Regions from separate parts of the Arthrobacter sp. M71 S08 genome, predicted to be linked through region 3. Evidence: riboswitches for the same ligand, from Rfam matches in the RefSeq annotation. Region 3 holds a riboswitch; each other region holds the start of a gene.
The links. A riboswitch is a leader RNA that binds a small molecule or an ion and turns the genes downstream of it on or off. The one in region 3 is predicted to bind S-adenosylmethionine.
Positions count from the first base shown of each region.

Region 1: linked by a shared signal. The riboswitch ahead of AC5RTB_RS13455 (ABC transporter ATP-binding protein) and the one ahead of AC5RTB_RS04785 (rhodanese-like domain-containing protein) in region 3 are both predicted to bind S-adenosylmethionine.
Region 2: linked by a shared signal. The riboswitch ahead of AC5RTB_RS11935 (aminotransferase class V-fold PLP-dependent enzyme) and the one ahead of AC5RTB_RS04785 (rhodanese-like domain-containing protein) in region 3 are both predicted to bind S-adenosylmethionine.

Region 1 covers NZ_JBNHEY010000007.1:4,103-13,732, reverse strand. Annotated here, with positions in the region: gene AC5RTB_RS13480 (DUF2264 domain-containing protein) at 1-1,891, opposite strand, end outside; gene AC5RTB_RS13475 (hydroxyacid dehydrogenase) at 1,888-2,901, opposite strand; gene AC5RTB_RS13470 (heparinase) at 3,022-4,932, shown strand; gene AC5RTB_RS13465 (LacI family DNA-binding transcriptional regulator) at 4,925-6,064, shown strand; gene AC5RTB_RS13460 (ThuA domain-containing protein) at 6,061-6,765, shown strand; SAM riboswitch class I at 6,835-6,932, shown strand; gene AC5RTB_RS13455 (ABC transporter ATP-binding protein) at 6,938-7,774, shown strand; gene AC5RTB_RS13450 (aliphatic sulfonate ABC transporter substrate-binding protein) at 7,842-8,882, shown strand; gene AC5RTB_RS13445 (ABC transporter permease) at 8,882-9,630, shown strand, end outside.
Region 2 covers NZ_JBNHEY010000005.1:118,530-128,159, reverse strand. Annotated here, with positions in the region: gene AC5RTB_RS11960 (DoxX family protein) at 1-579, shown strand, start outside; gene aroA (3-phosphoshikimate 1-carboxyvinyltransferase) at 585-1,916, shown strand; gene rsgA (ribosome small subunit-dependent GTPase A) at 1,913-3,034, shown strand; gene AC5RTB_RS11945 (cold-shock protein) at 3,209-3,412, shown strand; gene hisN (histidinol-phosphatase) at 3,571-4,395, shown strand; SAM riboswitch class IV at 4,452-4,566, shown strand; gene AC5RTB_RS11935 (aminotransferase class V-fold PLP-dependent enzyme) at 4,611-5,969, shown strand; gene AC5RTB_RS11930 (class I SAM-dependent methyltransferase) at 6,062-6,844, shown strand; gene AC5RTB_RS11925 (hypothetical protein) at 6,849-7,034, opposite strand; gene AC5RTB_RS11920 (metal ABC transporter substrate-binding protein) at 7,166-8,074, shown strand; gene AC5RTB_RS11915 (metal ABC transporter ATP-binding protein) at 8,071-8,853, shown strand; gene AC5RTB_RS11910 (metal ABC transporter permease) at 8,854-9,630, shown strand, end outside.
Region 3 covers NZ_JBNHEY010000002.1:188,097-197,726, forward strand. Annotated here, with positions in the region: gene AC5RTB_RS04760 (ABC transporter ATP-binding protein) at 1-944, shown strand, start outside; gene AC5RTB_RS04765 (energy-coupling factor transporter transmembrane component T family protein) at 941-1,738, shown strand; gene AC5RTB_RS04770 (sigma-70 family RNA polymerase sigma factor) at 1,880-2,392, shown strand; gene AC5RTB_RS04775 (COG4315 family predicted lipoprotein) at 2,406-3,056, opposite strand; gene AC5RTB_RS04780 (O-succinylhomoserine sulfhydrylase) at 3,136-4,344, opposite strand; gene AC5RTB_RS04785 (rhodanese-like domain-containing protein) at 4,418-4,900, opposite strand; SAM riboswitch class IV at 4,907-5,032, opposite strand; gene AC5RTB_RS04790 (aminodeoxychorismate lyase) at 5,123-5,977, opposite strand; gene pabB (aminodeoxychorismate synthase component I) at 6,136-8,193, opposite strand; gene AC5RTB_RS04800 (LysE family transporter) at 8,197-8,814, opposite strand; gene AC5RTB_RS04805 (NAD-dependent epimerase/dehydratase family protein) at 8,811-9,630, opposite strand, start outside.

The sequences.
Region 1 (9,630 bases), on a different contig from region 3:
AGTGCACTGTTGCGCTGTCCGACCCGAGTTCAAGGCGCGGTTGCTGATCGAGGGAACCGGGCGTGCCAAGGCCGACAGCCACGGCCTGCCAGTTCCCGGGAACCGGTTTCGACGCCGTCACATACGGCACAGTGGTGCGCTCGGCTAGCGGGGTGGCGTCGAGATATGAACGGCTCTGCGCTTCGCCGGAGCCACTGGAACTGCCAAAGCCCCGAAGAGGAACAATGACGGAGTCAAGCTCCGAGGTTGCGGGCAGCGCCCACCCGCCCACGGTGAGCGCGCCGAGGGGTGCCTCGTTTGAAGTCGGTTCCCGGTCCACCTGAACCAGCCGCACCTCCCACGGCCCGTGTACCAGGGAGACCGTGGTGACGGGCGCTCCATGGCGCACTATCCCGGCCTGCCCGTATCCGTGGCGCGCATCCGTGGGTTCCGGGTCCACCCAGTGCGTGGCCGCGCGGGAGGCCCCGATGAGGGCCCCGGCGTCGTCATCGGTTGCCTGGATCTCCAGCGTGGTGAAGCCGGTGCGGTGACTCGGCCGGCCGTTCTCGTCCGCGAGGGTGACGGACATGTCGAGAGGGTGGGTCTCGCCGTCGTCGTCCATGATCGGGGCGGTAGCGGTCGAGTAGCCAAGCCGCGCGTACAGCGGAGAATCGGTAACGTCCGCTCCCTCCGTGGCATGGTCGGTGCCGTGATTGATCACGCGCACGACGCCGTCCGCCCTGGTGCCGCTGACAGCCCAGCCGGGTGCCGCAGCGGTGAAGGCGAAGTCGCCTTCCTCAACGGGCAGCGGCTTTTCGACGGCCGTCCAGACCTCGTGGTCCGCCGGAAGCGCGAGCCCCAGCAGGCCCTTCGATGCCCAGTACGGTGACCCCGGCCCGGAATAGGACTGGGCCATCTTCCGCCACTCGTGGTGCCAGCCGAGTGAGAGCAGTCCGTCACTGTCGGGGGCGCCGTGGTCTGCGAAGTGCCGCAGAATGCCGCTTGCAGCCCGGCGCAGGAGACCAGGTTCGACGGAGGTGCAGCCGGCGAGCGCGCCGCCCCAGAACGGCCCTGCCGCAGCGAAACGGTAGATCAGGCTCCTGCCCTGGATGAGCGGGGAGCCGTCTGCACCGACCAGGCGGACGGCGTCGAGCAGGAAGCGGTCGAGGTGCGCGGTGTCGCGGTCGCGGCGGGCGGCACCCGGGCCGCCGTCGTCGTGGCCGGCCATCCGGTGCCACAGCGCCGGGTACAGATGGAGCGCCCAACCGGCGTAGTGGTCATAGGCGCGCTGGCTGCCGTCGCTGTACCAGCCGGCGTCGCGCACGAAGGTGTCGTGGAGCGCGAGGTCCTCGTCAATGTTGTCCTGGCTGTAGTCCGCACCGACGGACTTCAGGAACTGCTGGACGACGATGCGAAACCAAACCCAGTTAATGCGCGGGTACTCGGCGTCGGTGGTCAGGGAGAACCAGTCGACGAGCTGTTCCTGGACGGTGCCGTCCAGACGGTCCCACAGCCAGGGGCGCGTCATGTCGAGCACGAGGGCCAGGGCCGCAGCCTCGACCTTTGCCTGGCCGTGCTCGTCGGGGCGTACCCAGCGCTCGGCCGAGGTGGGATCGGAGCCGTGACGCAGGCCTTCCGCATACCACTCGGCGAGGCCGAGCGGATCGTCGCCGCGCTCGCCTGTGAGGCGGAAGCCGGCGGTGAGGAACGTGCGCGCGAAGCCTTCGAGTCCGTCGATGGCACGGCCGTAGCCGCCTTCGCGTCCGGGCGGTGTGATGCGGGCGTGGCTGGGACTGGCCCACTTGCGAACGCCGAGCAGCATCGAATCGGCCTGTGCCGCGTGGTGCTCGCGGGTCCAGCCCGTATAGGGCGAGAGTTCCCGGTCCAGGGCCGGAAGTGTCAGCTTGTTCATGCGCTCAGCCCCAGGTCTTCGAGCAGGACGCGGGCTAACAGATCCTCGCCGGAAAGGTAGCGCTCCAACTCATCCAGCGCAGCGTCGGACATGCGCCGGGTTTCTGTCCCGAGGGATCCGGCGATGTGCGGCGTGATCACAACGTTGGGCAGTTCATAGAGCACGGAGTCCGCCGGGAGCGGTTCCGGCTCCGTCACGTCGAGCACCGCCTGGATGCGTCCGTAACGGCAGGCTTCTTCAAGTGCCTTGGTGTCGACCAGCGAACCACGGGCCGTGTTGATGAGGGTGGCGTGGTCCTTCATGGCGGCGAGCTGATCCGCACCGATCATGTGGCGGGTCTGCGGCAGCTCCGGCGCGTGGATGGTGACGACGTCGGCAACCGGGAGCATTTCCTCGAGGGTCACCAGCCGTCCGCCCGCTTTGGCTACTTCCTGTGGGTCGGCGTACGGGTCAACCACCAGGCACACCGCGTCCTGCAGCTGCATCATCAGTTTGACCACACGCCGGCCGACGCGGGAGAAACCGATGACACCGATCGTCCGGCCGATGTTGCCCAGGTCGCCGTGGTTTAGAACGTAGGACCAGTCCTCCCGGAATGACCGGGCGTCATTGGCGAGGAACTGTGCTTTTTTACCCGCGAGCAGGATGGTCGCGAAGGTGAACTCCGCAACCGGCACCGCATTCACGTCGGCACAGTTGGTGATCAGGATGTTCCGGGCCCACAGTTCATCGCTCACAAAGTCGCGGATGGTCCCGGCACAGTGGAAGATGGCCCTCAGGTTCGGCATCGTTGCGAGGCGGTTCGCATCGAGATGGGGAACGCCCCAGCTGGTGACGAGTATTTCGACGTCTGCCAGCCGCTCCTTCACGTGGATGGAATCGAGCGAGTCGGTCCAGACCGGCTCACCCAGTGCCACCATTTCCCCCAACCGCTCCAGCCGCGAGGCGTCGAACTGGTCGGCGAAGGTTTTACGATCCATCACCACCAGTGCCTCCGGTTTGTTCACCATGGAGCGGTCCTTTCGTGTGTCTGATGCCCGAGCGGTGTGCCTTGCATCACTTCTGGAACCAGTACATACTCAGAGTCGACGTGAAGCAATCACGTTTCTCATTACCGATCTGAATCGAACATGAACGATCAATCCAAGCTGACTCAAGAGCACCCACTGAGCGCTGCCTGGGGGAATGCAGCCGCCGAACCCTGCCTACGGGTGACTCTCGCTGACGCTCGGCAACGGGTGAAAAAGCAGTGGTCAGGCAAGCACGTGCTTCTCCCGCGCGAGCTGCAGGATCGCGCGGACGCTGAACACGGAACGGCTTGGCCCCAACCGCTGGTATCGCACTACGCCCGGTTTTTTCGGGACGGTAACCGGACGGAATACGAGGGTCTCGTCGGTGCGCGCCAGCACCGGCTCACCCGTGCGGTCCTTATGGCATGGCAGCACGCCGACCGACTCGACTGGCTCGACGAAGTGGTCGACGGCGCCTACCTCCTGTGTGAGCAGAGTTCCTGGAGCTGGGCCGCGCACGACGACGCCTTCAGCCGCAAGCGTCACGTTCTGCCTGACCGGGATGAGCCGTACTTGGATCTAGGAGCCGGCGAGGTGGTGGCGCAGCTCGCCTGGATTGATTTGCTGTTGGGGGACCGGTTGGACGGGCGAACCCCGGGTTTGCGCCGGCGGATTCGATCGGAAGCCACCACGCGGGTGTTCCTTCCGTTCCTCGAGCGGCTCGACTGGCATTGGCTCGGGTTGCATGGCGACGTCCACAACTGGAATCCATGGATCCACTTCAACGTGCTCACCGCGGCGCTGCTGCTCGAAGACAATCCACACCGGCGAGCGCGGCTGACCGCGCGGGTCATCGAGGGCCTGGACCGCTTCCTGGCCTCACTCCCCTCCGACGGTGCGATCGATGAGGGTTTCGCCTACTGGTGGAACGGCGCCGGGCGGGCACTCGAGGCCCTCGAACTTCTCGAAGCCGCAACCGACGGCGAACTCAGCGGTGACCTCCCGATCACCAGGGAACTGATCGCCTTCCCCCACCGCATGCACCTGGGCGGACGCTTCTTCCTGAATGTCGCCGACGGCCCCGGGCGGGCATCAGACGCCCTCCCCTGGGAGTTGCTCCGCCGGTGGGCTAATCGCCTGAACGACGACGACGCCGGTCGCCACGCGCGGGCAATGGTTGCCGAACAGCCGGTGACGGACGGTGGACTCCTCCGGGCCATGCACGCTGTAACGTCCGAGCGCAACGGCACCGGCGAGCCGTCGCTGATTCCCTTCACGTATCTTGCCTCCGTTCAGATCATGGTCGCGCGGGAGCACCCCGGTACAGGCAACGGTGTGACGCTGACCGCAAAGGGCGGGCACAACGGCGAGCACCACAACCACCTTGATGTGGGTTCTGTGGTCGTGGCTGTGGACGGTGTCCCGCTGCTGGTCGATGCCGGCCAGCCAACCTACACAGCTCAGACCTTCAGCCCGGACCGTTACTCGATCCGCGCGATGCAAAGCGGGTGGCATTCTGTCCCCGCCCCGTGGGGGCTGAGTCAGGGCGTGGGCGGGGAGTTCGCAGCCGTCGTCGTGCAGGAACCGTCTGCCGACAACCCCGCGATGGTGATGCAGCTCGAAGAGGCGTACGGGTTGCCCGCAGGCTCCCGTTGGCGACGGACTGCGTCGTTGCGGCGCGGCGGAGGCGGGAGGGCACTCGTCAGCGACGAATGGGCGCTGCCGGAGCCGCCGGAGAACGCGGATGACCGCGTCGACATCTCTTATCTGGTCGCCGGGATCCTCTCACAGGTGGGTGAGGGAGTAGCGACGATATCGCCCGAGGGGATTCCCGGCGTCATAGGTGGACGGAAGGCACAGCTCGGCTGGGATGCCGGCATTGCCGACGTCGGAACCGAGCACTGGGAGCTGGATGACCCGCTCCTTGCGGCGGTGTGGGGCGAACGGTTGATCCGGCTGACCTTCCGCATGAGTGCAGAACACCGCAGGAACGGCAGTTTTACCCTGGAAGTGAAGGTGCATGATGAGTAACGACGAAGCCCGGCAGGCAGGCCGGTCGATGTTTTCCCTCCAGCGGAGGGAACGGCTGATGGACGAGTTGCGGGCGCACGGCGCCATCACGGTCCGGGTGCTCGCGGCAGAGTTGGGCGTGAGTGAACTGACGATCCGGCGGGACGTAAACGCGCTAGCGGAACAGGGGCTGGTCTCCCGGGTACACGGCGGGGCGGTGCTGCCCAGCCCGCTGGAACGCGATGCCTCGGAGCAGCTCACCGGCAACCGGCATACCTTTGGCATGGTGGTCCCGTCGCTGGACTACTACTGGCCGCAGGTGATCAGCGGTGCGCGCTCGGAAGCCGAAGCGCAGAAGGTACGACTGGTGGTGCGCGGGTCCTCCTACGACGCGGAGGACAACCGCCGTCAGGTCCAGGCGCTCCTTGCGATGGACGGGATCGGCGGCATTATTGTTGCGCCGAATACGTCGGAAGAAGCGGGACACGATCTCCTGCGCTGGCTAAATTCCTTACCGGTGCCCGTTGTCCTTGCTGAGCGCCGCTCCCCCACCGCCATCCCGGCGCACCGGCTGGAATGGGTTGCCACCGATCACGCGTTCGGGGCCGGGATGGCGGTCCGGCACCTCTGGCAGGAAGGACACCGGAAGGTCGGATGCTTCACAGATTCGGGGAGTCCCACAAGCCGTCATGTAGTCCGCGGCTGGCGGCAAGCTCTGACTGCGCTCGGCATTTCTGAGAACGCCACCTACGCTGACTGCGCCGAGCACGCCCAAAGCGGCCACCAGACCGATCAGTTCGACGAGATCCTTGCCAGATGCCGGGATACGGGCACAACCGCGCTGCTCGTGCACTCGGACATTCAGGCGGTAGCCCTCGTGCAGCACTGCAGAGACAGGGGCGTCGCGGTACCCGGTGATCTGGCCGTTGTGGCGTACGACGACGAGGTCGCCTACCTTGCCGAGCCTGCCATCTCCGCGGTGCGGCCGCCGAAGCACTACGTCGGCAGGGTGGCGGTGCAGATGCTCGCCGCCCGGATCGCCGAGGGCCGGCGGCGGCCCGTCCACCGGCTGGAGCTGAACCCGGACCTGATCGTGAGGGACTCCTCGCTCGGAACCCCTCACCCGTCACCTACGGAAATGAGCTCCCCATGACAACGGCACTGCTCCTGAGCGGCACCGGCCGGTACTCGGACCCCTGGCACCCCTTCGCCGAGACATCCGCTGCCGTTGCCGCCCTGCTCGAGGGTCACGGCCTCACCGTGGAAACCGCCGACGACGTCGACGACGCCCTCGGGACTCTGCAGGACTCCGCCGCCTGGCCGGACCTGCTGGTGGTGAACGTCGGCCTCCCGCGCGACGACGGCACCTCCCCCGGAACGGATGCCGCCTCCGCGGGGCTGGACGCGTGGGTGGCAGGCGGACGACCGCTGCTGGCCCTGCACTCCAGCTCCACCAGTTTTCTGGATTCGGAGTCCTGGGAAAAGGCACTCGGGGGCCGCTGGGTGCGGGGCGTTTCCATGCACCCGGAGTACGGCCCGGCGCACATTGCGCTTGAGGGCTCCTTCCCGGTGGGCGTCCCTGACTTCACGGTCGACGACGAACGCTACAGCTGGCTGCGCACGTCACCGGACGTCGTCGTCCATGCCCGCCACGAACATGAGGGTCATTTGCATCCATTGATTTGGTCGCTGGAGCGACCGCTGGAGCGACCGCTGGAGCGGACGGCGGAACGGGGTGCGGGAACCGCTACAGCGCGGAGCTTCTACGACGCTCTCGGCCACGACGCGGCGTCGTACGCGTCACCGGAACACCGCGAGTTGCTGGAGCGAGCGGTGGACTGGCTGCTCGAGTGACCGCAGCCTGGACCTGCTTTGTTACGACACATATTGCATCGGGCCGTCATAAAAGCGTTTAGTGGAAGTCCACCATCCCGAGCGGCCGAGAGACCTGGATCGTTGACGCCGCAGCAACCCTTACCTGCATGCAGGAGAACGGGTGCTACTGCCAGGAGCGATGGAGTTATACATGAGCACCGTTCTCAGCGCGCAGCAGCAGGCACAGACTAAGGCCGCCAACAACGCCTCAAACAAGCTGGCCCTTCCCCTGACCTTCTCCTCCCTCACGCGGTCCTTCGGCGGCGGAACCAGCGAGCATGTGGTCCTCCGCGACATCAACCTCGATGTCCGGGCCGGTGAAGTGCTTGCCATTGTGGGCGCCAGCGGCTGCGGGAAGTCCACCCTCCTGCGCGCGGCAGCGGGCCTCGACGCACCGACGTCCGGCGCCGTCCTCATCGACGGAACCGCGGTCAACGGCATCGATGACCGCTGCGCCGTCGCCTTCCAGGAACCGCGTCTCCTCCCCTGGTTGTCGCTGCGGGCCAACGTCGCGATTGGCCTGCCCAGGGGGACCAGCTCAGCCACCGGCAAGGCGAAGGTCACCGAACTGCTGGGCCTCGTGGAGCTCGCCGACTTCGCCGAGCACCGGCCCCGTGAAGTGTCCGGCGGCATGGCCCAGCGGGCATCCCTGGCCCGGGCGCTCGCCCGGAACCCGGGCGTACTGCTCCTCGACGAGCCGTTCGGCGCCCTCGACGCCCTCACCCGGCTGAAGATGCAGGACCTTCTCCTGGATATCCACGCCGCCCAGCCCACTACGGTGCTGCTGGTCACGCACGACGTCGACGAGGCCCTCCAGCTCGCAGACCGCATCATCGTGCTCGGCAAGTCCACCGACCCGGCACGCCCCGGCGCCTCCGTCACCGAGGTACTCACCGTCCCGGGCGACCGCCCGCGGGACCGCAATGCCGCCGACCTCGGCCGAATGCGCAGCTCCCTGCTCACCACACTCGGCGTCAAAGGCCACTAGACACACACAGCTTGTTCCGTCGTCGTGCCCGTCCGCACGGCGACTGCTACCCCACGCAAAGGAAACCATGAACCGCACCCGCTCGCCCTTCACCCGCCGCGCCGTCCTGTCCGTAGCGCTCGCCGCCACCGGCACGCTCGCCCTGACCGGCTGCCTCGCCGGCGAGAACGCCTCGTCCACCGAAGAGGGTTCCACGGCCACCGAACTCAACATTGACTTCGCCACCTACAACCCGCTCAGCCTGGTCATCAAGGACCAGGGCTGGCTGGAAGCGGAGCTTGAGGACGAGGGCGTGACCGTCAATTGGGTACAGTCCGCCGGTTCCAACAAGGCCAATGAAGCCCTCCGCGCCGGAGCGGTCGATGTCGGATCCACCGCCGGGTCCGCAGCTCTCCTCGCGCGGTCCAATGGATCACCGATCAAGACGATCGACATCTACTCCCAGCCCGAGTGGTCGGCAATGGTCACCGTTGAGGGCACCGGTATCGAGACCCTTGAGGACCTCCGCGGCAAGTCGATCGCGGCGACCAAGGGCACTGACCCATACTTCTTCCTGATCCAGTCGCTTGAGTCCGCGGGCATCGACCCCTCCGATGTGACCGTGCAGAACCTGCAGCACGCCGACGGCTGGGCAGCACTGAACAACGGTTCGGTTGACGCCTGGGCCGGTCTGGACCCCATCATGGCTTCGGCTGAGCAGGAGGGCGCCGAGCTCTTCTTCCGCAACATCGACTTCAACACCTACGGCTTCCTCAACGCCAACGAGGAATTCCTCACCGAGAGCCCCGAGCTTGCCCAGACCGTGGTGAACGCCTACGAGAAGGCCCGCCAGTGGGCCAAGGACAACCCGGAAGAAACCGCGCAGATCCTCGCGGACGTTGCCGGCATTGACGTGGAAATCGCCAACGCCGTCATCATCGAGCGCACCAACCTGGACGTCGACCCCGCACCGGGCGAGGCACAGCGGAAGGTTCTCGAGACGGTCGGCCCGGTATTCGTGGAAACCGGCGATGTCTCCTCGCAGGAGAAGATCGACGAAGCCCTCGACACCCTCTTCGACGATTCCTTCGTCACCAACGCCGATCCGGACGCCATCAAGGCTTCATGATGACCCAGATTGGTGACCTGAATGGCGCTAATATCGGGGCCAGCGCCTACCCCACCAGCGCGGAAGGCCTGGAGGCCACCGGCCGCGCCGTGACAACAGCGGACGACGACGGCGGCTCACCTCTCGAGCCTGCGGAGACCTCCGGAGGGCTGCTGAGCCGGCGACCGGTCCGTCTCCTGCTGGGACTGGTGGTTCCCGCCATCATCCTCGTCGCCTGGCAGTTGAACTCGGTGGTGGGCGTCTTCAGCGCCGTGCAGCTGCCGCCGCCCTCCGCGGTGCTGACCGCCGCCGTCGAACTCATTGAGCGCGGCGAACTATGGATCCACATCGCCATCTCCACGCAGCGTGTGCTCATCGGCTTCGCACTGGGTGCCACGCTCGGCCTGGCGCTGGGCGCCCTGCTCGGGTTGTCCCGGCTGGCCGATGCGCTGCTCGCACCGACCATCGGGGCGCTGCGGGCGGTTCCGTCGCTCGCCTGGGTCCCGCTGCTCATTCTGTGGATGAAAATCGGCGAGGACTCGAAGGTGACGCTGATCCTCATCGGCGCGTTCTTCCCGGTCTTCACCACGCTGTTCCTGGCGTTGCGCCACGTTGACCGGAACCTCGTCGAAGCAGCACGGGCATTCGGGTTGAAGGGGATCAGGTTGTTGACCACGGTGCAGCTGCCCGCCGTCGTGCCCGCTGTGTTCTCTGGGCTGCGGTTGGCGCTGGCGCAGGCCTGGCTGTTTCTGGTGGCTGCGGAGCTCAT
Region 2 (9,630 bases), on a different contig from region 3:
ACCCTTGTTCGCGTACTCGCCCGCCCATTGCTCGCCAGCAGCTTCGTCCTCACGGGCATTGACCGGCTTCGGCACACCGACGCCACGGCCACAGCTCTGCGTCCCACCCTGGACCGCATCACCAAGGCGGTGCCCGCTGCAGCATCGGCCACGAGCAACGAACAGCGCGTTGCGAAGGTCCTCGGCGCCGCACATCTCGGTGCGGCTGTGCTGCTGGGGATCGGCCGTTTCTCGCGGCTTTCCGCGACGGTGCTGGTGGGTACGTCGGTACTGAACGCGATTGTCGAGTTCAACAACGCCGACTCATCCACGTCGAAAGCCCGCAAGGACCGGCGTAACCAGCTCATCAAGAACCTCTCCCTGATGGGGGCCGTACTGCTTGCAGCGGTCGACACCAACGGACGGCCGAGCTGGGCATGGCGTGCAGAACACTTCGCCGAAGACGCGCGCCGCAACGCCCTCGCTCTGAGCCATGACACACGCAAGAGCGCCCGTTCGCTGGCCCGCGACACAGAAAAGCGCCTCAAGCTGGCCGAGAAGGCAGTGCGCAAGACGGCCTCTGAAGTCACGGGTAGCTAAGGGGCATGAGCGCGCTGTCCACTGCACCATCCACGTCATTCTGGCCCGCACCACACGCACGAGGCCCCGTTGATGCAACGGTCGAGGTCCCAGGGTCGAAGTCACTGACCAACAGGTACCTCATCCTTGCTGCACTCGCCGACGGCCCGAGCAGGCTGCGCGCTCCGCTGCACTCGAGGGATTCACAGCTGATGGTGGATGCCCTGAGGTCGCTTGGTGCCCGCGTAGAGGAGGTCGAGGGCGACGGTACCTTCGGACCCGACCTGCTCATCACGCCCGTCCCGGCGGATGCATCGGGTGATGCAAGCGTGGACTGCGGCCTGGCCGGTACGGTGATGCGTTTCGTCCCGCCGCTGGCAGCGCTCCGCAAGGGACGCACCTCGTTCGACGGCGACCCGCATGCCCGCCGGCGGCCGATGGGTGCAGTGATCAGCGCGCTGCGTGGTCTCGGTGTCCACCTCGAGAACGACGACGACGCCCTCCCCTTCACAGTCGCCGGTTCCGGATCCGTGGAGGGAGGCACCCTGGTCATTGACGCCAGCGCCTCCTCGCAGTTCGTGTCGGCGCTGCTGCTCGTTGGTGCGCGTTTCACGGAAGGTCTCCGTCTGCAGCATGTGGGCAAGCCTGTTCCGAGTCTGGATCACATCTCGATGACTGTCCGCGTACTGCGCGAGGTCGGCGTCTCCGTGGACGATTCGGTGCCGAACACGTGGCGCGTCGAGCCCGGAACCATCAACCGGTTCGATGTGCGCATCGAGCCCGATCTTTCCAATGCGGGACCGTTCCTCGCGGCGGCCGTTGCCACCGGCGGCACCGTACGGATGCCGCACTGGCCCGCCAACACCACGCAGGTCGGTGAGAAGTGGCGGACCATACTGCCCATGCTCGGTGCCGCCGTCGAACTGACCAGCGATTCCACACTGGTGGTCCGCGGCTGCGGGACCATCACTGGCGCTGAACTCGCGGATACCAGCGAGCTGGCGCCTACTGTGGCTGCGCTCTGCGCGCTTGCACAATCGCCGTCGGTGCTGACGGGGATCGCCCACCTGCGCGGCCATGAGACGGACCGTCTCGCGGCGCTAGTCGCCGAGATCACGCGTCTTGGCGGCGATGCCGAAGAGACGGCTGACGGCCTGATCATTCGCCCGGCACCTCTGCATGGTGGCCCGTTCCACACCTATGATGACCACCGCATGGCCACCGCAGGAGCGATCCTCGGCCTTGCGGTAGAGGGCGTCGAGGTCGAGAACATCGCGACTACCGGTAAGACCATGCCCCAATTCCCGAAGCTGTGGGAGGCAGTGGCAGCCACCGCTGATCCGAGCGGCCCACTGTGACACCCTCCGGGTCCAGGCGTGGGACCTCCTCCTGGGACGAGTCCGACGTCCGTATCAGACCGAACAAGAAGGGTTCCCGTCCCCGCACCAAGGATCGCCCGGCCCACGATGACGCGGTGACCGGCCGGATCATCACTGTGGACCGCGGACGGTATACCGCCGTCGTGGATGAGGACACCGACGCGGAACGCATTGTCATTGCTGCACGTGCCCGGGAGCTGCGCCGCTCCCCCGTCGTTGCCGGCGACCTTGTCGCGTTGGTGGGTGACGTGAGCGGCGAGCCGGATACCCTTGCCCGGCTGGTCCGGATCCAGGAACGCCACACCCTCCTGCGCCGCAGCGCCGATGACACGGACCCCGTGGAGCGAGCGGTGGTCGCCAACGCCGACCAGCTGGTGATCGTCGTGGCTGCCGCCAACCCGGAACCGCGCACCGGATTCATTGACCGCGCGCTGGTCGCCGCGTACGACGCCGGCATCCAGCCGCTGCTCTGCGTCACCAAGGCGGACCTCAAGGACCCGGCGGACCTGCTGGCCAATTACGAGCACCTTGATCTGCCCATCATCACGAGCCAGACCGCGTCCACGCCCGACGCCGTCGAAACGACGTCCGCCAGCGGCACGTCCGCACTGCTGGCCCCGGGCGCCGTGAGCCTGCTGAAAAGTCTCCTGGAGGGGAAGGTGAGCGTGCTCCTCGGCCACTCCGGAGTGGGTAAGTCCACGCTGGTGAATGCGCTCACGGGGGCCAACCGCGCCACCGGCGGCGTCAACGCGGTGACCGGCCGCGGTCGCCATACCTCTTCGTCCGCCTACGCGCTGAAGGCTGCCGACTCCGCGCCCGGAACCTGGATCATCGACACGCCGGGGATCCGTTCCTTCGGCCTCGCCCATGTCGATGCCGACCGCATCCTTGCCGCCTTCCCGGACCTCGCGCCCGGAACCGAGCAGTGCGAACGCGGGTGCAGACACGACGACACCGCAGTCAACTGCGGGTTGGACGGCTGGGTCGATTCCGGGGAAGCCGGAGAATCAGGACCCGTGCGCCTCGCTTCCCTTCGGCGGCTGTTGGGTGCAGGGATTGAGCATCCGCAGGGCTCGAAAGAGCTGGGTATGCAATAGCTTGTTGCGTGCAGCGGCCCATACCCTGCTAGACTGATGGAAGTTGTTGTGTTGCGCACGAATGTTAAGCCTTGATTTCTCTACGGAGTTCGAAAGCTTTTTTTGCAGGCGATATGAACACCGCGACGGGAACCCCGAAGTACGGGGGGATCCTACACTCAAGGAATGATTTAAATGGCAACAGGTACAGTCAAGTGGTTCAACGCTGAAAAGGGCTTTGGATTCATCGCTCCTGACGACGGCGGCGCTGACGTCTTCGCTCACTTCTCCGCAATCAACTCCGGCGGCTTCCGCTCGCTCGAGGAGAACCAGAAGGTCAGCTTCGAGACCACCCAGGGACCCAAGGGCCCCCAGGCTGAGAACATCTCCGTTCTCTAACTCTTAGTTTTCAAAGGAAGGGACGTCGGCTATCGGCCGATGTCCCTTCCTTGCGTTAAGACCCAGCTGGCGGGCTTCTACGGCGTGCAAAGGGCACTCAACGCCCCGGGCATCGGGCCTCCCGCATCTGCGCGTCCCGAGGATATAGGTTGAACTGTATGAACCTCCAGAGCTACAACGATGACCTTCGCCTTGCCCATGTGATGGCCGATTCCGTCGACGACCAGACCATGTCCAGGTTCAAGGCGTTGGATCTGGCGGTTGAGACCAAGCCGGACTTCACTCCGGTCACCGATGCAGACAAGTCAGCGGAAGAGGCAATCCGCGGACAACTCTCACGCGCCCGCCCCCGGGATGCCGTGCTCGGCGAGGAATTCGGGAGCAGCGGCGCGGGCTCACGACGGTGGATCATCGACCCGATCGACGGCACCAAGAACTTCGTGCGCGGTGTTCCCGTGTGGGCCACGCTCATCGCCCTGGTGGACGAGGGTCGCCCTGTCGTCGGCGTCGTCAGCGCTCCCGCCCTCGGGAAACGGTGGTGGGCAGCAACCGGAACGGGAGCCTTCACCGGCAAGTCACTGGCCGCCGCAACACGCCTGCGGGTCTCGAACGTGTCGCGCCTGGAAGATGCGTCACTCTCCTACTCGAGCCTGTCGGGATGGAAAGAACGCGGCAACCTCGATGAATTCGTGTCGCTCACGGAATCGGTCTGGCGTACACGGGCCTACGGTGATTTCTGGTCCTACTGCCTCGTTGCTGAGGGCGCTGTGGACATTGCGTGCGAGCCTGAACTCAACCTGTACGACATGGCGGCACTGGTGCCGATCGTTACGGAAGCCGGTGGCCGGTTCACGTCATTGGAAGGCGCGGATGGACCGTTCGGCGGCAACGCGCTGGCCACCAACAGCACGCTGCATAACGACGTCCTGAAGATACTCAACCCTTCGCTGGACGATCTGCTCCAGGAAAATACGGGCGCCTGACGTAGCCACGTAACAAAACGGGCGGAGACTCCAGACTGCCCTATTCTGGATTCATTGGTCACGAGTGCCAGCGCTAAACCCCGGTTTGCTGGCCGGCAACCCTCCTTCCGCGGTGGGGTGCCCCGGGTGACGACCAGGCCGTTCCGGAAAGTGGTTCGGCAAGCGCGGGGCCTCCCTTGGCAGGTCCCTTGAGACCACCATGGGGTTAACCTTCTGTGAGCAATGCACTTCTTGAGAACACCACCGAACTGTCCGCGGCACCGCTTGCATCCGTGCTGGGCGCTGAACTGCAGGCGCCCCTGGTTGACGGCACTGCTGTCCGCTACGTCAACCTGGATTACGCCGCTTCGACGCCGGCACTGCAGCAGGTCAATGACTATCTGCAGAGCATTCTGCCCTACTACGCGAGCGTTCACCGGGGCGCCGGGTACACATCTCAGATTTCAACGTCGCTGTACGAGAAGGCACGGAAGACCGTCCGGAACTTCGTGGGCGGCCGTGCAGACGACGCGGTCATCTTCACCCGCAACACCACGGACTCCCTGAATCTCCTGGCAGGTTGCGTACCCGCGGGCGGCGAGGTCCTTTACCTCGACCTGGAACACCATGCCAATCTCCTGCCCTGGCTGGACCGCCCACATCGCGGAATTGTCGCGGCTGACACGATAGAGGCGACGCTCACCGCTGTGGAGGAGGAGCTGGCGTCCGGGGGTATCAGCCTGCTTGCCGTGACCGGTGCCTCGAACGTGACCGGTGAGGTTCTGCCCATCGACAGGCTTGCCGCCCTCGCCCATGCCCATGGCGCGCGCATCGTTGTCGACGCAGCCCAACTGGCGCCGCACCGGCGGATGGACCTCGTGCGTGACGGAATCGATTACGTCGCTTTCTCCGGGCACAAGCTGTATGCACCGTTCGGATCCGGAGTTCTGGTCGGCAGGCCTGACTGGCTCGACGCCGGAACGCCACACCTTGCCGGCGGCGGTGCCGTGAAGGCGGTGAAGGTCGATTCGGTCTCATGGACAACCGGCCCTGCGCGGCATGAGGGCGGGTCGCCGAACGTCCTGGGCGCAGCGGCGCTGGCGTATGCAACGGAGGTTGTCGCGGCCCTGGACCCGGAGGATTGGCTGTGCCATGAATCAGACCTGCGGAACGCGCTGGTGGACGGGCTCTCCGCCCTCACCGGCGTCACCGTACACCGCATCTTTTCTGACAGCACCGACGCAATCGGTGTGGTGAATTTCTCCGTCCACGGTTACGACGCCGGCCTCGTCGCCGCCTACCTTTCCGCAGAGCATGGCGTAGGGCTGCGGGACGGGAAGTTCTGCGCCCATCCGCTGTTGAAGCGCCTGGGCCTGCCATCGGGCTCCCTGCGCGCCAGCTTCGGACTCGGATCCCGGCAGGACGATGTCGACCGACTGCTCACCGGTCTCACCTCGCTCATCCGCGATGGGCTGGGAACCGACTATGTAGTTGACGCAGGGCGCTGGGTACCGGCTGTCGAGACCCGTTCCTTCCCTGACTGGGCTCCGCACACTCCGGGAACGGCGGGCGCGGCACCCTGCACAACCGACTGACAGCGCGTAGCTGACCCTCCCCGTTCCCGAGTAGCTCGGACCGGGTGATTTAATTGACGGGTTCTGATCAAGTATCGACAGGAGCTGCCGTCATGGGCGTTGGAGGTCCGCGCCTCGCTGAGCACCGCCGTCGTGAGTTGGCTCGGGGCTACCTGCAGGACAGCGAGCGCTATGAGCGCGTCCGTCCAGGGTATCCCCCGGAGGCTGTGGACTGGCTGGTCCCAACGGATGCACGACGCGCGGCCGATATCGGGGCCGGAACCGGCAAGTTCACGAGGGAGCTCACCCACCGTTGTCCTGCGGTGACGGCGATTGATCCGTCCGAGGACATGCTCTCCGTCCTCGGACAGCAGCTCCCATCAGTGGCAAGAGTTCAGGGCACGGCCGAGGCTTCCGGACTCGGCACTGCGAGCGTTGATCTTGTTTCGATCGCCCAGGCTTGGCACTGGTGCGACGCGGCGTCGGCGAGCGCGGAAGCAGCGCGCATCCTCGTGCCGGGAGGAGTCCTCGGCCTTGTCTGGAACCAGCTGGACGTGAGCGTGCCATGGGTGCACCGGCTTTCCCGCATCATGCATGCCGGCGACGTGTTCCGGCCGAGCTACCGTCCGGTGCTGGGACCGCTCTTCTCGGAACCGGAATCGGTGGTAGTCGCGTGGACGCAGGCCCTCACGGTTCCGGACATCGTGGAACTCGCGCGGTCCCGCAGCTATTACCAGAACGCTTCGACAAGCACCCGGGCGAAAGTTGAGGCGAACCTGTTCTGGTACCTCAACGACCACCTCGGACACGATCGCGAAGCCCTGCTCAGCCTGCCGTATCTGACCTACTGCTGGCGGGCCACCCGGCTTGGCAGCGCCTGCCCCGCCGGCTTATGAGACCCTAGTCCGGGTTCGAGCCCTCGGACGTTTTTGTCGCGAAATCCGCACCCTCGGCAGGATCCTGCGCGTGCGTGCCTGTGTCAGCGGGGTCCTGCGAGCGGTCCCCTTCCGCCGGCTGTTCGGTGTGCTCGCGCGGTTCTTCTTCTTCGTACATTGACTCTTCCTCGTACTTTGACTCTTCGCTCATCTGCGCCCCTCCCGGGTCTCGTTGGTGCCCTGCACCCACTCTGCACCGCCGGACAGGTCCTGTCGAGGGAACCTTCGCCCGAGAACCGGCTGCGTCTGGCCATTCGAGGACAAAGCGGGCTAAATTTAGGTATGCCGAAATTCTTGATTCCGGTATGCCTCATCTGGTTGCTTGCTCTGGCGGGATGCGGCATCCCGCGCGCGGACCGTCCAGCGGCCGCTACTGACCCGCGCCCTGTCGTGCTGACCACTTTCTCCGTCCTTGCGGATCTCACCCGCGCGGTGGCCGGCGGCCATATCCGGGTTGAATCCATCACCAAAGTCGGTACCGAGATTCACGGATATGAACCCACGCCCTCCGACCTCATCAACGCTCATGATGCCGACCTGATCCTCGATAACGGCCTGGGCCTGGAGCGCTGGTTCGAGCGTTTCGTACTGTCTGTCGATGCGCCGCACGTGGTGCTTTCGGAGGGCGTGGTTCCCGTTGATATCAGGTCCGGGAATTATAAGGGGCTTCCCAATCCGCACGCGTGGATGTCACCGAAGGCAGCGAAGATCTATGTCGACAACATCGTTACTGCATTGTCGGACCTTGATCCAGCCAATTCCGAGGACTACGCAACCAACGGAGCCGCGCTGAAGGAGGAACTCCAGATACTGCTGACCGATCTCGAGAGCGCCTTCCAAACCGGCGGGGCAACGCCGGCGCTAGTCACCTGTGAGGGAGCCTTCTCCTACCTCGCCCGTGACGCCGGCCTGGAAGAAGCTTTCATCTGGCCGGTCAATTCCGACAACGAAGGCACCCCACGGCAGATCAGGGATGTTATCTCGTTTGTCGAGGAGCACAACGTGCCAACAGTCTTCTGCGAGTCCACTGTGAACCCCTCGGCGCAGCAACAGGTCGCCCGCAGCACCGGGGCCACGCTTGCCGGCCCACTGTACGTGGACTCGCTGTCGGAGGCCGATGGACCGGTGCCCACCTTCCTTGACCTGTTGCGGCACGACATCAATCTCATTGTCGAAGGATTAGGCTCATGACCCTGACGTCCACCGGACAAACTACACATCCGGCAATCGCCGTCGAACGTTTGAGCGTGCACTACGGCGACGTCACAGCGCTCGACGACGTGAGCTTCACCCTCGACCGCGCACAGGTGTGCGGACTGATCGGGGTGAACGGCTCCGGAAAATCCACCCTCTTCAAGTGCCTGATGGGGCTAGTGACCGCCCAGCGAGGTTCCCTAGCCCTCTTTGGCCGGACCTCCACGGCCGCCCGGAAAGGCAAACTTGTCGCATACGTGCCGCAATCCGAAGACGTCGACTGGAACTTCCCCGTGTCTGTCGGCGACGTCGTCATGATGGGGCGCTACGCGCATATGGGCCCGCTGCGGCACCCGTCGCGGGCCGATCGTAACGCCGTAGCTGAAGCACTCGAGCGGGTGGGACTGACCGAACTGCGCAACCGGCAGATCGGGGAACTTTCCGGCGGGCAAAAGAAGCGGGCCTTCGTTGCCAGGGGAATCGCGCAGGACGCCAGGCTCCTCCTCCTTGACGAACCCTTCGCCGGTGTCGACAAGGGCAGTGAGGGCACCATAGTCCAACTCCTTCACCAGCTGAAGGATGAGGGGCGCACCGTGCTGATGTCCACGCACGATCTCGAGGGCCTCCCCCAACTGTGCGACCGCGCGATCCTGCTCCACCAACGCATCCTCGCCGAGGGAACGCCTGCCAGGGTACTCACCCACGCCAACCTGGCGCGGGCGTTCAGCGCCACGGGCTCACGCGCAGCCGCCACTAACGCCTCACCCGGAGCATAAGTGGACCCCGTCACATTCATCCTCGAACCGTTGCAGTACGGTTTCCTTACCCGTGCCCTCCTCGTCACCCTGGCGGCTGCCGTCGTCGCTTCGGTTCTGTCCTGCTGGCTCATCCTGATGGGCTGGTCGCTGATGGGGGATGCAGTGTCACACGCCGTGCTGCCCGGGGTAGCGCTTGCCTACATTGTCGGTATTCCATTTTCCATCGGTGCGTTTGTATTCGGGGCGGGGGCGGTTGCGTTGATCGGTGCCGTGAAATCAACCACGAAACTGAAGTCCGATACAGTGATCGGTGTGGTGTTCACTGCGCTCTTCGCCGTGGGTCTCGCGATCATCTCGCGGACACCGTCCCAGGTGGACCTCATGCACATCCTTTTCGGAAACGTTCTCGGCGTCACTGACGGCGAACTGTGGCAGGTGCTGATCCTCGGAGCGCTGACGCTCGGAATTGTGCTGTTCAAGCGGCGCGACCTCACGCTGCTGGCGTTTGACCGCACGCACGCGCACGTCATCGGGCTGAACACCAAGGCGCTGGGTGCACTCCTGCTGGGGCTTCTCGCCCTCAGTGTGGTGGTCGGGCTGCAGGCGGTGGGGATTATCCTCGTCGTGGCGATGCTGATCACACCGGGCGCCACGGCGTTCCTGCTCACGCGCAGCTTCGACCGCATGCTGATTCTTGCTGTCCTGATCACCACCACGGCCGCCGTCTCAGGGGTCTATGCGAGCTACTACCTCGACATTTCCACAGGAGCATCCGTGGTGCTTGCGCAAGCGCTG
Region 3 (9,630 bases):
AGGTGAGGGACGCCGTCGTCCGCGTGCTCGACCGGACTTCAGCCACGCTCGTGGTGGTGGAGCACCGGGTTGAGGTGTGGGCCGACGTGGTGGACCGCGTCGTGGTGCTCGACTCCGACGGCGGTATCCTCGCCGACGGCGAGCCGGACGCAGCGCTCCGGCACGAGGCTACGCGGGCGAGGCTCATCGAAGCCGGTGTCTGGGTGCCGGGCTACCGGCCGGAAACGCCCGCCGTCGAAATATCCGCCGGGTCTGACCTGCTGCAGGCGGACGGGCTGGCCGTCGCACGGTCAAAGCGCGGACGGGCAGTGCTCGACGACGTCGACCTCACCCTTCGGAAGGGGGAGGCGGTCAGTGTGCTCGGACCGAACGGGGCTGGAAAGTCGACGCTCGCGCTCACCCTCGCCGGACTGCTCAGGCCCCGCGGCGGGACGCTCACCGCCCTTGAACCGCTCGCCCGCGGTGCCGGGACCAAGCCGAGCGAGTGGAAGTCCGCCGAACTGGTGAGCCGGATCGGTACGGTCTTTCAGGAGCCCGAGCACCAGTTCCTGACCAACACGGTGCTCGAGGAGCTGGAGTTCGGCCCACGCCGGGTTGCCCGCTCCAACGAATCAGAGATCCGACGCCGTATCGATCCCATCGCGGAGCGGTTGCGCCTCACCGGGCTGCTGAAGGCGAATCCCTACACTCTCTCCGGAGGTGAGAAACGGCGCCTGTCCGTTGCGACAATGCTCGCCACCAACCCGGACATCCTGATCCTGGACGAACCGACGTTCGGCCAGGATGCCAATACCTGGGCCGAGCTGGTTGCCCTGCTCGCCGAACTCATTCAGGGAGGCACCTGCGTGGTCTCGGTGACCCATGACCGTGAGTACACGGCTGCGTTGGGGAGCCGGGTGGTGGCCGTGGACGGAACCTCCGCGACGCTGGAGGTGGTGGCGTGAGCGCCGACGTCCTGTATCCCGAGATCACCGGCCGGGTGCTCCCGAGGGCGAACCCGCTCTCGAAGCTCTTCGCCGCGGTGGTGATCACCGTGGTGGTGATGCTGAGCGTGGACTGGGTGAGTGCCGGCGTCGTTCTCGCCAGTGAACTGCTGCTGCTGCCGTTGCTGGGAATCAGCGTGCGCAGGCTTTTGCTGCGGACGTGGCCGTTTGTTGTCGCAGCGATCGTCGCCGCGTATGGCACCGCGTTGCTCGCCGAGAAGACGGGACGGGTTCTCTTCGAGCTGGGGCCCGTGCTATTCACGCAGGATTCGGTCAACGCCGGAATGGCCATTGGACTGCGCGGGCTCGCGATCGCCCTTCCCGGGCTTTTCCTCCTCGCCAGCACAGACCCGACGGACCTCGCTGACGCGCTCGCCCAGCGGCTGAAGGCACCGCACCGGTTTGTGCTGGGAGCGCTCGCGGGAATGCGGCTGGTCGGGCTCCTGTTCGAGGAATGGCGGACGCTCGGTCTCGCCCGGCATGCGCGCGGCGTGAGCCATGAGGGCAATCCGGCCGCGCGTTTAGGGAACTTCCTCGGGCAGGCGTTCGGGCTCATGGTTCAGGCCATCCGGAGGGCCACCAGGTTGGCGGTGGCCATGGAGGCGCGAGGTTTCGGCGCAGGTCCGCGCACGTGGGCGCGGGAGAGCACATTCAGCAGTGTCGACGTCGTCGTTGTCCTGGTGGGCCTGCTGATAGCAGGACTCGCAGTCACCGCGGCAGTACTTGCGGGGACCTGGAACTTCATTCTCGGCTAGCCTGCCCTGTTCGTAACGCGCTTCGGAGGTGCATCATGAAGAGAGCGTTGCGGGAGGCAGCAGGTTTTTCCCAATGTTGCACCGCATGAATTGTTGGTACTGCGGTGTGATGTCTAGCGATGTCGAGTGTGGGGAACGAACATGGCCGATGGACAGCCGGACTGGCTCAACGTCATCAGGGACAACCACCTGCGCCCGTTGCGGCGGTTCGTCGGCCGCCTGACCCCGGACGCCTTCCTGGCTGACGAGGTGGTCCAGCTGACCCTGCTGCGGGCCTGGGAGCATCCGGTCATGCGCGGACACAGCGAGCTTGAAATCCGCGCCTGGCTCTTTGTGGTTGCCCGGAACATCCTCGTTGACTCGTTCCGCAGCGGCTTCCGCCGCCACGAGTTCGACGTGGACGAGGTTCCGGAAACTCCTTCCGACGACGAGGTGGAGCAGCTTCTCACCTCCTGGTTGCTGACGGATGCGCTCAATGAACTCTCGCCGCAGCACCGTGACGTGGTGCTGCACTTCTACTTCCGCGGCGAGACGGTGGCTGAGATTTCACGGGCCCTCTCCATACCGGTGGGGACCGTGAAATCCCGTCTTCACTACGCGCTGCGCTCCCTGAAGACAGCGCTGCTTGCCCAGGATGTGGTCTCGGGAGGTTAGGCCTGTCCCACCGTCACTGGATCATCGTGCCGTCGGGAGCGATGACGTACCAGACCTCGTTCACACCCTGGCCTTTGGTGTCGCCTGGGGCCTCGTCCTCGGCGAAGTAGTAAATCGGCATGCCGTTGATCGTGACCTGCATGTCGCCGTCGGGCGTTTCGATGGTGCCCACTTCTCCTGTGACGCCTTCCACCTCGGGCGACTCGCTGTCGCTGAGCACCGGCGGCCATGCCTCCAGGCAGCCACCCTCACAGGCGCTGACTCCGGAACCCGGCTCGTCGTTGGTGAAGACGTAGACCACCATGCCCTCGGCGTCGACGACCACTTCGCCCAGGTCGGTTTCCGCTACCCCGAGCGGCGTTCCGACTGTTCCTCCGCCGGCAGCATCACCGGTCGGTTCTTCTGTGGCTTCGCCGGTCATCCCGTCGGTGGCGCCATCCGTTGCCTCCACGGTGGGCTCCACCTCGGCGGGGTCCTCGGTAGGCGGTGCTTCCGCGGCGGTTTCTTCACCGGCGGGAATGTTCTCGCTTTCAGTGTCTGCGCCGCCACAGCCGGTCAGCGCCAGCAGGCAGATGGCGATGGCGGCGAACAGGACGCGCATTGCTTTACTCATGGTCATTCCTCCCGTGATCACCCCCTGGACGCCGGGGGTGGAAGTGGCCACTCGACCCCTCTACCGGGAAGACGCTGGAGCTACCCCGAATGGTTCAATGTGCGGCCGAACTCACAGGTGAATCACAGCTTCAGCCTGAGGCGAGGGCCTTGCCGAGATCCGTCTGGAGGTCACTTACGTCCTCAAGGCCCACCGAGAGCCGGATAACGCCGTCCGACAGCCCGATGGCCGCGCGTCCTTCAGGTCCCATGGCACGGTGCGTCGTGGTGGCAGGGTGGGTGATCAGTGTCTTGGAATCGCCCAGGTTGTTGGAGATGTCAATGATGTCCAGCGCATCGAGCAGCGCGAACGCCCGCTCCTTCGCCCGGCCCTCGGGGGCGTCCAGTTCGAAGGTCACCACGGTGCCGCCGGACGTCATCTGGGCAGCGGCAAGATCGAACTGCGGGTGCGATTCGAGCAGGGGATAGCGCACCCAGGTCACTGCCGGTTGGGCTTCCAGCCAGCGGGCGAGGGTCAGCGCCGAGGATGAGGAGTGGTTGACCCGCAGGGATAGCGTCTCCAGCCCCTTCAGGAGGGTCCAGGCGTTGAAGGAGGACAGCGCCGGACCGGTGTGCCGCATGAGGGTCTTCACCGGACCCTCGATGAATTCCCTGCGGCCGAGAATTGCGCCACCCAGGACCCTGCCCTGGCCGTCCATGTGCTTGGTTCCGGAATAGACGACGATGTCGGCGCCCAGTTCCGTGCACCGCTGCAGCAGCGGCGTGGCGAAGACATTGTCGACGACGACCTGCGCACCGGCGGCGTGGCTGAGTTCCACGACCGCCCTGATGTCGACGATTTCCTGCATCGGGTTCGAAGGCGACTCGAAGAACACCGCGGTGGTAGGGACGCTCAGCGCTTCTTCCCACTGGTTGAGGTCCCAGCCGTCCACGAAGACCGTCTCCACGCCCCAGCGGGGCAGGATTTCGTTCAGGATGACGAAGCAGGAGCCGAACAGGCTGCGGGAGGCGACTACGCGGTCACCGGCAGCCAGGAGCGCTCCGAGCGCCGTGAAGACGGCGGACATGCCGCTGGCGGTTGCGAAGCATGCTTCTGCACCTTCAAGAAGGCGCAGGCGTTCCTGGAACATGGCGACCGTGGGGTTGCCGTACCGGGAGTAGACAAAGCGGTCGACATCGCCGGTGAACGCGGCCTCCGCCGCAGCGGCGGAGGAATACACGAATCCTGAGTTCAGGAAGAGGGCCTCGGAGGTTTCCTCGAAATTGGACCGTGCCAGCCCACCGCGCACGGCGAGGGTGTCGGGCGACCAGGCGGCGGTGTCGTCGTCCGGACGTTGGATCCGTGGGTATCCGCCGTTGCCGGCGATCGGCTCCCGACCGGCTGCCGGAGAGAACGACGACGGCGGCGTGGACTCACTCACCGGCGTCGCCCTGGCCGTTCGCCGGGCTGGCAGCACCGGGTTCGGCAGTGACGGATTCAGGGGTGCCGGATTCAGCATGCGTGGTGGTGGCAAGGCCGCTTGAGCGCCAGCCGCCGTTCGCCTCGAAACCGTGCAGCACGTTGTAGGCGGTGTGCCCGGCAGCAGTTGCGCTCTGCGCCGCGGCAACCGAGCGGACACCCGAGCGGCAGAGGAACAGTAGCTCCCTGCCCTTGAGGCCGTTCAGCTGGTTGAGGAAGGAGACATTGCGGGTGCCGTCGGAGCGGTTCCACTCCAGAAAGAGGGGGGCGGTGCCGGCGTCGGTGAGATCGGGGACGCCAACGCTTTGCCACTCCTCAATTGTGCGGACATCCACAAGGACGGCGCCCTTGCTGACGCGTTCCACCGCTTCGCGTGGCGTGATGTCGCCGGCATAGCCGTTGCCTGGCTGCTGATGGGGGGTGTAATGCTGTGACACTGTGTCTCCTCACGCTGTGCACGCTGGTGATCGTGGATCCTGATCGGGGTGCCGAGTAGTCACCTGAGGCACCCCGCCGTGAAAGAGGGTTGCCGGCCAGCAAGTCAGGGCTTGGCGCTGGCGCTCGTTACTCCGGATTGAACGTAGCACCGGCGGCGCCCGGTCTGCCACGCTGGGCCGTAACGTGCAGTAACGCCTGTGCTCGCGCTAAATGCTCCCGCTTCAGGACACGGACTCCACGAGGGCTCCGAGTTCGGCGGTCAGTTCCGGAGATACAGTGACCGGCTTCCCGTCGATCGACTCGACTTCGGCGAGGAGGCGGACGCTCGAAATGAGCCAGACGCCGTCGGAATTGAACAGGTCCTCCGGCACGAGGGGACCGTATCCGAGTTCCCAGCCCGAATTCCGGGCGGTCTCGAACAAGGCCCCCTGAGACGTTCCGGGCAGGATCCCGCTCTCCAGTTGCGGGGTGATGAGGTGCTTGACGCCGTCGATCACCCGGGCGATCAGGACCGTCGACGTCGGGCCTTCGAGCACCTTGCCATCGGAGGAGGTGAAGATGACGTCGTTGGCGCCGTGGGAGCGGGCGTAGCGGAGTGCGGCCATGTTCACCGCGTAGGAGAGAGTTTTGGCGCCCATCAGCAGCCACGGCGCGCGCTGCGCGACGGCGCTGTCATAACCGCGGTCCAGGAGGAGGATCGAGAGGCGCTGTCCGCGCAGCCCCTTGGGTAGTGGTGAGACCAGCACCCAGGCCGTCGCCCCGGCGCCTTCCACCCCGCGGGTGGCGACGAGTTTGACCACCAGTTCGCCGTCGTCGTCGGCTTCCTTCAGCGCAGTGGTGACGGCGCGTTCCCACGCGTCCGACGGCGGGACCTCCAGTTCGAGCGCCTCGGCAGAGGTCGCCAGCCGGGCGAGATGTGCCTGAAGCTTACGTGGCGCGCCCTTGACCGCCAGCATGGTCTCGAAGATGCCGTCGCCGCGGGTGATCCCGGTGTCAGTGACTTTGAGCTGCGGTTGCGTCGCGTCCGCGATGCGGCCGTCGGGGGAGGAGGGGTCCAGGAACACCAGAACAGTCATGGGCACCAGCCTAGCGACCGGGGGCCCCGGGGCGGGCGAAGCTCGCGAATCCGGATTGCTCTCCTCGTTCAGGCCACGCTGGGCCCAGTCCCGGTGGCCTGTTCAATGCTTCCACAGAAGGATGAGGTGACGGAAGGCCGCGCAGCCAGCAGTGCGGACTATTGGGGGAAGGACGAGCCCAGCGCGGACAGCACCCCGAACGCTTTCGTCCGCACTTCCTCCCACTCTTCGGCCGGGTCGGAATCGGCCGTGATCGCGCCGCCCACACCGAGCGTAAGGCGGGTGGCGTCGTCGTCGTTCTCCATCACGAGCGTACGGATGACGACGGCGAGGTCCGCCGCCCCATCGAGGGAAAAGTACCCGGCGGCACCGGAATAGACGCCGCGCGGCCCGCCTTCGAGCCGGTCAAGGATGGCCATGGTGCTGATTTTGGGTGCGCCGGTCATGGAACCGGCAGGGAACGCGGCGGCGACTGCTTCGGCGCGGGAGGACCCGGGCCGAAGCTGAGCGTCGATGGTGCTGACCATCTGGTGCACCGTTGCATACGTTTCGATGTCGCACAGGCGGCTCACCGTCACGGTGCCGGGGATCGCCAGGTGGGAGAGGTCGTTGCGCAGCAGGTCCACAATCATGATGTTTTCCGCACGGTCCTTGACGCTGGTGCGCAGGTCGGCCTGCAGGGCGGCGTCCTCGTCAGGGTCGGCGGAGCGGCGCCGCGTGCCCTTGATCGGTTCGGCCCGCATCCCGCCGGAGGAGTCGAGCCGGAGGAAGCGCTCCGGCGAGGTGCTGGCGACAGCAAGGCCGGGGAACGCGAAGTAGTGCGCAAACGGCGTGGGGTTGACGCGGCGAAGCCCGAGGTACGCCTCGAACGCCCGAACCGGGCCCTCTGCATGAGCGGTCAGGGCGGTTGTCAGGCACACCTCGTAGGAGTTGCCGTCGGTGATCTCCGCCTTGGCCGCGCGGATCTTTTCCAGGTACTGCTCGCGTGTATCCCGCACGGAGAACCGGGGAGCCGCCGGCGGCATTGCCGGAGCCGGAGCGGTTCCGCCCGACAGCACGACGGCGCGTGCCCGTTCCAGCCAGGCATCCGCGTCCGCGTCAGTGTCGCGGGAGCCGTCACGTAGGGTCAGGAGGTGGGTGCGCCGGTCATGGTGATCGAGGACGACGGCGCGGCCCGCGAAGAGCAGCGAGGCATCGGGGACCGTGCCGGGCATGTCGGTGTGCGGTGTTGTGGAACCGCCGGTCTCCCGCTTCAGTTCGTAGCCGAGGTAACCGAGCCATCCGAGGGCGAACGGGCCGGGGTAGTTGTCGGGGACCCGGACGGCCCGTCTGCCCCACACGCCGTCGAGCCAGCGGAAGAACGGCCCGGGGACGCGCGCGGTGACCGGACCGCCGGTGACCAGGGTGGTGCCGTCGGTGTGCTGGGCGAGCTGCCCGAACCGGCCACCGTCGTCCGCCAGTATCGAGAAACGGCTGCGGCCCTGTGGGTCCTCGGTGGTGGAGCTGTCCAACCAGGCGGCGGACCTAGCCGCCCCGTAGAGCGCGCCGAACACCGCTGCGGCCTCGGGGATCGTATCGAGGGTTTCGACCTGCAGGGTGAGGCCGCGGCGAGCCGCCCGTTCCATCGACATCAGGAACTCGCACTGGGGCAACCCGCTCAGGGCGCGGCGAAGCTGATCCGGAACGGCGTTTCCGCGGTGACCCTGCACCAGCAGATCGGCGTGGGGTGCGGGATGGTCGTCCGCGAGCCAGCGTTCCTCCTGGTCCGACCAGCGCTGCCAGAACGGAGTGTACGTGTCGCCGTCGCGCGTCAGCGCGCTAGTGCGTCGGAGGTCCTCGTCAGCGTCGATCCAGACGACGACGTCGAGGAACTCACGCGCGGCTTCGCACGCCGCACCCACCCCCTCAACCACGACAATGTCCGCCGGTTGCGTGAGGCGGGTGTCGCCGTCGTCGTTCGCGGTCCAGTCCCAGGCCGTCCAGCGGGCGGCCACCCCGGACGCGAGCGGGGTGAGAACTGTGCGGACGTATCGCTCCATGCCGTCGGCAAGGCCGTCCCAGCCGGGGTAGATGTCCTCAAGGTGGAACAGGCTCACGGTGTGGTGTTCCCGCAGCAGTGTTGTGAGTTCCACAGCCAGCGTGGTTTTGCCTGCTCCCGACCGGCCGTCGACGGCAATGATGAGCGGAACGACGGCGTTCACTGGCTTGTGTGCCATGACTTAGGAGAATGCCAATAGTGCGCCCACGGCGACGAACAGCGTGCCGAAGATGCGGTTGAGCAGGCGCTGTCCGCGCGGTCCGCTGGTGAACCGGCTGAAGGAGCGGGCCGCGGCGGCGAAGAAGAGCCACATCACCAGAACATCGATGACGACGACGGTGCCTGCCAGGGCACCGTACTGGCCCAGAAGCTCCTGCTCCGGTCGGATGAACTGCGGCACGAACGCCAGGAAGAACACGATTGCCTTGGGGTTGAGCAGGTTCACCCAGAGCCCCCGCCGGAACATTGACGCCGCGCCCTCGGCGTAGAGCGTGGCGGCCTCCTCGGCGGGAATCGGAGGTTCTATGAACTTCCGGATGCCGAGGTACACCAGGTAGGCGGCACCTGCATAGCGGATGATGTTGAACGCCAGCGGCGACCCGGCCACCAGCAGCCCGACCCCTGCCGCCACCACGGCAATATGCACGAGCAGGGCCACCTGCTGGCCGAGGATGCCCCACATGGAACGCCGGAACCCGACCGTGAGGGAGTTGCTCATGGTATTCACGGCACCGGCTCCCGGAGTGAAGCTGATGAGCGTCTGGGCGCCGACCAGCGCCAGCCAAATCGAGAGGGTCACTGAATAATCTTAGGGGCGTCCGCCGCAACCTCCTGCCCCTGCGCCTGCCACCAGCTCACAGTCGCTGCCGCGCCGGCCCGAAGAGGAGTAGGCCGGAGTTCAAGGAGTGCCTCGCTGCGCGCTGAGTCCATCACGAACGGGTTCTCGAACTGATACAGCATCTCCGCAAGCTCCCGCATGTCGCTCGAGACTCTTCCGAGTGAGCGGACCATCCAGCCCGGAATCGGGCGGACCCGTGGCTCCGGCCCGCCGGCGGCGCGCGCGAACTCCTGGGCGATCCCGCGTTGTGTCGGCGCGGGAGCTGTCGGTGCGTGCAGTACGGAGTTCCAGACATGCTCGCGCCGCGCCGCCGCGATCATGGCTGCCGCGAGGTCGGGAACGTAGGTGAAGGAGTGAGGTACGTCCGCGTTCCCCAACGGCCGGATGGTCTTCCCGGCCAACACCCGTGGGACCACGCGCTCGCCGGCATGGGAGGTGCGAACCAGGGGTCCATAGAAGTCCGATGAGACCACGCTGACCGTCGCCGTGGCCGAGGCTTCCCGTTGCTGCAGCAATCTGGCGCGCACTCCACGTTTGCCGGCGGACGCCGTCCGGAAAGAGTCTTCGGTCATGACCTCACCCGGCTGATCGTACGAATACAGGCTTTCCGGAAAGACGACGACGGCGCCCGCCTTCCCTGCCGTCTCGAGCACACCCTGCTCGGCCCGGGGCAGTTCCGCTTCCCACGCCGCAGCGGTGTAGGCAGAACCGTGGATGCAGTGGAAGACGGCTGCCGCCCCGTCGAAGGCTGCTTCCAGTTGCCGCGGGTCTGACACA